Regions from separate parts of the Pseudomonas sp. LBUM1661 genome, predicted to be linked through region 2. Evidence: riboswitches for the same ligand, from Rfam matches in the RefSeq annotation. Region 2 holds a riboswitch; the other holds the start of a gene.
The links. A riboswitch is a leader RNA that binds a small molecule or an ion and turns the genes downstream of it on or off. The one in region 2 is predicted to bind cobalamin.

Region 1: it holds a riboswitch for cobalamin, as region 2 does, so the genes downstream of both, cobW (cobalamin biosynthesis protein CobW) here and cobO (cob(I)yrinic acid a,c-diamide adenosyltransferase) in region 2, are expected to answer to the same signal.

The regions. Positions count from the first base shown of each region.
Region 1 covers NZ_CP166794.1:2,745,825-2,750,181, forward strand. The annotation lists gene nfuA (Fe-S biogenesis protein NfuA) at 1-13, shown strand, start outside; gene cobM (precorrin-4 C(11)-methyltransferase) at 66-812, opposite strand; gene ACA057_RS12685 (cobalamin biosynthesis protein) at 897-1,310, opposite strand; gene ACA057_RS12690 (CbtA family protein) at 1,307-2,014, opposite strand; gene ACA057_RS12695 (CbtB domain-containing protein) at 2,026-2,226, opposite strand; cobalamin riboswitch at 2,347-2,573, opposite strand; cobalamin riboswitch at 2,761-2,974, shown strand; gene cobW (cobalamin biosynthesis protein CobW) at 3,073-4,134, shown strand; gene cobN (cobaltochelatase subunit CobN) at 4,138-4,357, shown strand, end outside.
Region 2 covers NZ_CP166794.1:1,848,447-1,852,803, forward strand. The annotation lists gene ACA057_RS08450 (PQQ-dependent sugar dehydrogenase) at 1-745, opposite strand, end outside; gene ACA057_RS08455 (hypothetical protein) at 815-1,399, opposite strand; cobalamin riboswitch at 1,552-1,785, shown strand; gene cobO (cob(I)yrinic acid a,c-diamide adenosyltransferase) at 1,867-2,478, shown strand; gene ACA057_RS08465 (cobyrinic acid a,c-diamide synthase CobB) at 2,475-3,875, shown strand; gene bluB (5,6-dimethylbenzimidazole synthase) at 3,872-4,357, shown strand, end outside.

The sequences.
Region 1 (4,357 bases), 900 kb from region 2:
CGCCTACTACTGAGTAAGGTGTTCGCTGCAAACATAAAAAACGGCGCCCCGTGAGCGCCGTTTTTTTATGGGCGATACAAATGCGCATGCCCGGCACGGTACAGCGACGACTCACTAAAGTGATCGCTGCCCAACACCCGACCCACCAGAATCAACGCCGTACGCCGAAATCCCTTCGCCGCCACCTTCTCGGCAATATCCTCAAGCGTTCCCACTACCCAATCCTGATCCGGCCAGCTCGCCCGGTGAATCACCGCAATCGGACAATCCGCGCCGTAATGCGGCAGCAATTCAGCCAGGATCTTCTCCAGATGATTGACCCCCAGATGAATCGCCATGGTCGCCCCGTGCTGCGCCAGGCTGCCCAGTTCTTCGCCCGCCGGCATCGCGGTTTTGTCGGCGTAGCGGGTCAGAATCACGCTCTGTGACACGTCCGGCAGCGTCAGTTCCGCACCGAGCAACGCCGCGCAGGCCGCCGTCGCTGTCACGCCGGGAATGATTTCAAACGGGATGTCGAATTCGCGCAGGTAACGAATCTGCTCGCCAATGGCGCCGTACAGGCTCGGATCGCCGGAATGCACGCGAGCCACATCCTGGCCGTTGGCATGGGCAGTCTTGATCAGGTCGATAATCTGTTCCAGGTGCAATTCGGCGCTGTTGACCACTTGTTCAGCCTGATGACCTTCCAACACGGCGGTGGGCACCAGGGAGCCGGCGTAGAGGATGACCGGGCAGCTGCGAATCAGCCGTTGGCCTTTGACGGTGATCAGTTCCGGGTCGCCCGGACCTGCGCCAATGAAATAGACGGTCATCGTCGGTTCCTGTGAGAAAAAGGGGCTTGGGCAAGGCTTCAGATGAAGATTGCTCATGATCGAAGACGGGGATTATCGGGGATTTTATACAGCGCAGGCCAATGCGAGGGTGGCCTGGGCATACTTTTGTCGCGAAATCAGCAGTTTTACCGGCGCCTGGGACAGGTGTTCGGCGAGGGCGAGGGCGGCACTTTCCGCCACGCCGTAGCAGCCGGTGCGTTCGAACGCGATGTCTGACTGATGGCTGAGTTGCGTTTGGTAACCGACCAGTTGCTCACTGCTGAAATAGATCAGCGGCAGCGACAATTGTTCGGCCAGTTCGATCAGGCCAGGCTCATCGCGCTTCATGTCGATACTGGCCAGGGCCCTGATCTGATGAAGTCCGATTTGATGCGCCTGTAACGCCTGATCGAGCAATGCCCGCAGCGTGCTGACAGGGCAGCCGCGCTGGCAGCCCAGACCGACTGCCAGGGTCGGCGCTGCGCTGGCATCTGTCATGCGTGGTATTGACCCGCGCTTTTGCGGCGGAACAACCAGGCACTGATCAGGCCCAGGGCCAGCCAGAATCCCATGTTGGTCAGCTGCGAAGCGATTTTGAACTGGGTTTCCAGCGCTTGCGGCGCGAGCATCGAATGCACTTCCGGTTGCGGAGCGCCGATCAAATGAGGAACGGCCAGGATCGCCGCGCCAAGGACTTTCATCAGCCAGTGGCGGCTAAACACGATCAGCGCGATGCCGACGGCGGTGGAGGCCGCCGCGCCAATCCACCAGAACTGCCGTTGTGCCAGATCGGCCGCAGCGGTGCCGGGCAACTCAGGCGGCAGGCCGAGGGTCGGCGCGAGCACGAAGGTCGCATAACCGGCCAGGCCCCAGAGCAAGCCCTGCGAGGTTTTGGTCGGTGCACGCAAGGTGTAGAGACCAGCGAGCATCAGGGCGAAACCGACAGCGACCACCAGATTACCGCCAGTGGTCGACAGCACGCGCTGCCAGCCGTCTTCAGGTTCCCAGGCTTCGGCGTCGTGGGTGTGAGCGGTGACAGCACCGGCGTCGTGTTCGTGGACTACAACAGCGGCTGGTTCGGATTTTTCGTAGGTTTCTGCCTGTAAAATCAACGGAGCCACCCAGAAGCTTTGCAGCAGGGTCAGCAGCAGGGCGGCCAGCAGTCCGGTGAAACCTGCGGTTTGCGCAATACGCTTGATCATGTCGGCAGGTCTCAATGGCACGGGAAAGCGGAGCTGTGACGGGTGTCGTGCGCGGCGTTGTGCACTGCTTCGATGTGCGAGAAACCGGCGAAATACACCAGGCTAGCGCCAAGGATCGATGCGCAAACGGCAGCGGTCAGGCGTTGAGTCAGGGTCGTGGTGGTGCTGGCGGTCTTATCGGTGTTGCTGCCGGTGCTGCTGATAATCGACATGGCGCTTCCCTCTGGTCTGTCAGTGGGTGAATAGAGCGCATGGAAGATCTCTGCGAGTCGGGCGCGCAGAGGTTCAAACAGCGCCCGCCCACCGCGGGTTTGTTATTCAGTGAACGTAATGGTCACTGTGTGTTGCGGGCCGGTCTCCGGGCTCACGAGGGGCTAGGCTTGCGCCTTGACCTGCAAGCATCACCTTCCCATGCCGAACTGCTGGCACAGTGGATCTGACGCTTCGCTCGCTTACCGTTGCGGGGGCAGCACCGGACTGACATGGCCTTGAGTAAAGCACATGATTCACCGGTTTCCCGTTTCACCCTGTGAAGGGCACCCGTAACAAGGTGAGTAGGAGAGCATGGGCGGGGGTTGGGCGTCAATTGGCAGGGGTTCTCAGTTGATACCGAGTCGCTCCCTTCGCGGGCAAGCCTCGCTCCTACAAAAAGCACCGCGGTCCTGTAGGAGCGAGGCTTGCCCGCGAAGGCGTCATTTCAACCACCGCGAACTTCGCTAGAACATTGACCCGCCCCCACACGATGCGTAGCCTTGCGCTTTCGAGGTTCTTCGGCGTTTTGCCGAAGCTAAGAAGGGAACGCGGTCGATGCCGCGGCTGCCCCCGCAACTGTGAACGGTGATGTTCGCTGCCACGCCACTGCAAACGCCGTCCAACGGGTTCGCGGGAAGGCGCAGCCAACGCCAGTCCAACGATTGGCACACCGTCAGCCAGGAGACCTGCCTCGACACAGATTCTCACTACAACCGGGCGGGGTGATCCGGTGGCGAACTCTTCCGCGCGCGCACGTCGCAGCGATTGTCGTCCCGTATGCCCGCCACCTTGCCAAAGGGCATCCGATGAAAACACTGGCCAAACTCCCCGTCACCATCGTTACCGGCTTCCTCGGCTCGGGCAAAACCACCTTGCTTCGACACATGCTCGACAACGCTCAGGGCCGCCGTATCGCGGTGATCGTCAACGAGTTCGGCGAGCTGGGCATCGACGGCGAAATCCTCAAGCAGTGCGCCATCGGCTGCACCGAAGAAGAAGCCAACGGCCGCGTCTACGAACTGGCCAACGGCTGCCTGTGCTGCACCGTCCAGGAAGAATTCTTCCCGGTGATGCGCGAACTGGTGGCCCGTCGCGGCGACCTCGACCACATCCTGATCGAAACCTCGGGCCTGGCCCTGCCAAAACCGTTGGTTCAAGCCTTCCAGTGGCCGGAAATCCGCAGCGCCTGCACCGTCGATGCGGTGATCACCGTGGTCGACAGCCCGGCCGTGGCCGCCGGCACCTTCGCCGCATTCCCGGATCAGGTCGACGCCCAGCGCAAACTCGACCCGAACCTCGATCACGAATCACCGCTGCACGAACTGTTCGCCGACCAACTGGCCAGCGCCGACCTGGTGATCCTCAACAAGGCCGACCTGATCAGCGCGGAAGACCTCGCCCGTGTACGCCTGGAAGTCGCCGAAGAACTGCCGCCAGCGGTCAAAGTCATCGAAGCCAGCAGCGGCCGCGTTCCATTGGACGTACTGATTGGCTTGGGCGCCGGTTCCGAAGAACACATCGACAGCCGTCACAGCCATCACGATCACCACCACGAAGGTGAAGACGATCATGACCACGATGCTTTTGATTCGATCTCCATCGAATTGCCGCAAGCCGACGAAAGCCTGCTGATGGACGCACTGACGCAGTTGGTTGTGCAACACGGCATCCTGCGCGTCAAAGGTTTCGCCGCGATCCCGAACAAGCCGATGCGTCTGCTGATCCAGGGCGTGGGCACGCGCTTCGACAAGCATTTCGACCGCCAGTGGGGCGCCGAAGAAGCGCGCACCACGCGCCTGGTGTTGATCGGCCAGGAACTGGACGCCGCTCTGCTCGAAGCGCAATTGCGCGCTGCGCTTAGCGTTTAAGCCATGCACCTGCTCAGGACCCAGCCCGGCGGTTTCGTCTCGGATGACAACATTGCCGACCTTGGACAAACCCCCGCCGAGCTGGTGATCCTGTGCAGCGGCGACTCCAGCCTGGCGCTGCTCGCCGAAGCGGCGCAGCAGTTGCCCGACGATTACCCGAGCGTGCGCCTGGCCAACCCGATGCAGGTGCAGAATCACGCCTCGGTCGACCTGTATGTCGACG
Region 2 (4,357 bases):
CGGTGGCACGATCCACTTCCCAGATCGCCGCACGACCTTCTTCCTTGTCCAGGCCGTTTTCGCCGACGTTGCTGTTGGAGCCCACGGTGACGTAGAGCTTGCTGCCGTCCTTGCTGGCAATGACGTTTTTGGTCCAGTGGTGATTCAGCGTGCCACCCGGTAGATCGATCACTTTCATCGGCTGCGATTTGATCGCCGTATCGCCATTTTCATAACGGAAGCGCAGCAAGCGATCAGTGTCAGCGACGTACAGGTCATTGCCAACCAGGGTCATGCCGAATGGCGAATTGAGGTTTTCCAGGAACACCGTGCGGGTTTCGGCAATGCCGTCATGGTCCTTGTCGCGCAGCAGCGTGATCCGGTTCGGACTCGGTACTCCGGCGCCAGCGCGGCTCATGGCTTTACCCATGACCCAGCCGCGAATGCCTTTGCCGTCATCGGGCTTCGGTGGGGCATTGGTTTCGGCGACCAGCACGTCGCCGTTAGGCAGCACATAAAGCCAGCGCGGGTGATCCAGGCCTTCAGCAAACGCCGTCACTTGAGTTCCCGCCGCTGTGATCGGTTTTGCGCCGGCTGGCCAGCCGATTGCCGGGGCGATGTTCACCGTCGGGATCAGGGTTTTGTTGGGTTCCGGGAGCTGGGGAGACGGGCCGGTGCCGTCGGAGACTTGCAGGCGGGAGGTTTCACCACAGGCGGCGAGCCCTCCGGCGAGCGCAATGACGAGAACGAGTTGAGGCTGGCGCATGCTGATCTTCCCTATGAATGCAGTGACCTAATTCAATAGAGAAGCGCAGGCGCGCGATGGTTCAACCGGTCAGCCGCGAGCCTCTTTGAGCAGCACGGCGATGCCTGGGTGATAGTGGCCGGCTTCGTTGCGCAACTTGCGGTAGGCGTAAGGGAAATACCAGGCGACGGCGCAGGTGTGTTCCTTTTGCAGGTCGTCGACCATGTCCTGGAGTTCTTCCGGCGTGGCGCTTTGCTGGGACTTTTGCGGCGCGACGAACAGGCAGCCGAGTTTCAGGTCGCTGGCGTAGCTGATGCGCTTGGCGTCGCTGGTGATGTCCTGCAAGGCTTGAGTCAGGTTAAGGCTGTTGACCCGCGGCCAGCGTTGCGTGGCTTGGAAATAGGCGCGTTCTTCGGCGGTGGCGATAAACAGGTCGGCGCGGCCGTTGCGTTCGCCTTCTTCGGTCTGTTTGCGCGTGGGGGTTTGTTGCAGCGTGACCATTTCCGCCATCCATGCCGCAGTGGAGAGCAGGCTGAGGTTGGCTTTTTCGTCGTACCAGTAAGGTGTGTCGTTATCGCCGCGCACGGCGTTGTAGCGGTCAATACAGTCAAACCAGCGTTCCAGCACCGGGCGCAGGAATTCCAGCTTCGGATTGCTGATGATCATGCCTTGCATGGGGCTCACCCTTGTTATTGTGATGTCAGGTTGTGGCTCTTTGATATCACTGCTGTGAGTGTGGCACAAGATTGACGTCATTTAATTGATCGGCGGCAGTTTATCGCGCGCGCCGCCCGTCTTCAATTGACGCTCCACCCCCAACCCTCTAACCTTCGCGGCTTGTTTCAGGTGCTTTGTGGCCTTGGTCGACAGAGTGAAACAGGGAAGCCGGTGAGTGAGCTCTTCATTGCATGAAGGACCGCGATCCCGGCGCTGCCCCCGCAACGGTAAATGAATGAAAACTGCGTCTTGAGCCACTGTGTCGATCATCGACATGGGAAGGCGCGCAGTCAGGCCTTGCGCCGCTCATGAGCCCGGAGACCGGCCTGATTCATCCAGCGGCATCACGGTGGGCGATGCCAGGCTTCTTGCCGTCTATTCTTGTGCCTGCCCGCCGTTATCCAGCCTCAACGGAGAGCTCCCCCATGACAGATACCCCGGATCGTGACGAACGCCATTTGGCGCGCATGCAGCGCAAAAAAGCCGTGATCGACGAACGCATCGCCAATTCCCCGAACGAATGCGGCCTGCTGCTGGTGCTGACCGGCAACGGTAAAGGCAAGAGCAGTTCGGCGTTTGGCATGCTCGCCCGGTCCATGGGCCACGGCATGCAATGCGGCGTGGTGCAGTTCATCAAGGGCCGCAACAGCACCGGTGAAGAATTGTTCTTCCGGCGCTTTCCGGAGCAGGTGCGCTTTCATGTGATGGGCGAGGGCTTCACCTGGGAAACCCAGGATCGCCAGCGTGACATCGCCGCCGCCGAAGCCGCCTGGCTGGTGTCCCAGGAACTGCTGCGCGACCCGTCCATCGGCCTGGTGGTGCTCGATGAGTTGAACATCGCCCTCAAGCACGGCTACCTCGGTCTCGATCAGGTGCTCAGCGATTTGCAGGCCCGTCCGCCGATGCAGCACGTGGTCGTGACCGGTCGCGGCGCCAAACCAGAGATGATTGAGCTGGCCGACACCGTCACCGAAATGGGCGTGATCAAGCACGCGTTCCAGGCCGGGATCAAAGCGCAAAAAGGCGTCGAGCTGTGAATCAACCCCGTCATTGCCCGGCGGTGCTGATCGCCGCGCCGGCCTCCGGTCAGGGCAAGACCACTGTCACTGCCGCGCTGGCCCGTTTGCATCGCAATCAGGGACGCAAGGTGCGCGTGTTCAAATGCGGACCGGACTTTCTCGACCCGATGATTCTTGAGCGCGCCAGCGGTGCGCCGGTGTATCAACTGGACATGTGGATGGTTGGTGAGCAGGAAAGTCGTCGACTGTTGTGGGAAGCCGCCGGTGAAGCCGATCTGATTCTTATCGAAGGCGTCATGGGATTGTTCGATGGCACGCCGTCCAGCGCAGACCTGGCGCGGCATTTCGGTGTGCCGGTGCTCGGCGTGATCGACGGCACCGCCATGGCCCAGACGTTTGGCGCGCTGGCCCTGGGGCTGGCGCGCTATCAGCCGGATTTGCCGTTCGCCGGTGTCTTGGCCAACCGCGTTGGCACCCTGCGTCATGCGCAATTGCTCGAAGGCAGCCTGACCGAGGGCCTGCGCTGGTACGGCGCCTTGTCCCGGGAAACCGGGATCGAATTGCCGAGTCGTCACTTGGGGCTGGTGCAGGCCAGCGAGCTGAACGATCTCGATCTGCGCCTCGATGCGGCGGCCGATGCGCTGGCCAGCAGCTGCGAGGTTGCGCTGCCACCGGCGGTGGAATTCGCCGCTCCTGATGTGATCGTTGCCGAACCGTTGCTGGCCGGCGTGCGCATCGCCGTGGCCCGTGACGAAGCGTTCGCGTTCACCTATGGCGCGAGCCTGGATCTGCTGCGGGCGATGGGCGCTGAGTTGCTGTTTTTCTCGCCGATCCGTGACACGCAATTGCCGGAAGCGGACAGCCTCTATCTGCCGGGTGGTTACCCGGAGCTGCACCATGTGGCGCTGGCACAAAACACCGAAATGCTGACCGCGATCCGCGCTCACCACGCGGCGGGTAAACCGTTGCTGGCCGAATGCGGTGGCATGCTTTATCTGCTCGACTCGTTGACCGATGTCGAAGGCACTCGCGCTGAACTGGTCGGCTTGCTGGCGGGGGATGCGGTGATGCAAAAGCGTTTGGCGGCATTGGCGTTGCAAGCGGTCGAACTGCCGGAAGGTTCGCTGCGCGGGCACACTTACCACCACTCGCTGACCAGCACTGAGCTTGAGCCGATTGCTCGAGGCCTGAGTCCTAATGGCGGGCGTGGGGCAGAGGCGGTGTATCGCGAGGGGCGGATGACGGCTTCTTACGTGCACTTTTATTTTCCGTCGAATCCGCATGCGATCGCCGCGCTATTTCTTCCCGACCCTGAAGCCGCCTTCGCGGGCAAGCCCGCTCCCACATTAGCAAGTGTGTTGCCTGAAGAAACGCGGTCCACTGTGGGAGCGGGCTTGCCCGCGAAGAGGCCATGACCGACAACGCCTTCTCCGAAGCCGAACGCCAAGCGGTCTACCGAGCCATCGCCGAACGCCGCGACATGCGCCACTTCAGCGGCGGCACCGTCGAGCCCGAACTCCTGCGCCGCTTGCTCGAAGCCGCGCACCAGGCGCCGAGCGTCGGCCTGATGCAGCCCTGGCGGTTCATTCGCATCAGTGACCGAGCCCTGCGCGGCAAGATCCAGCAATTGGTGGAAGAAGAACGCCTGCGCACCGCCGAAGCCCTTGGCGAGCGCAGCGACGACTTCATGAAGCTCAAGGTCGAAGGCATCAACGATTGCGCCGAGGTGCTGGTTGCCGCGTTGATGGACGATCGCGAACGGCACATTTTCGGCCGCCGCACCTTGCCGGAAATGGACATGGCCTCGCTGTCCTGCGCCATCCAGAACCTCTGGCTGGCGTCCCGCGCCGAAGGGTTGGGCATGGGCTGGGTGTCGCTGTTCGAGCCACAAGCCCTG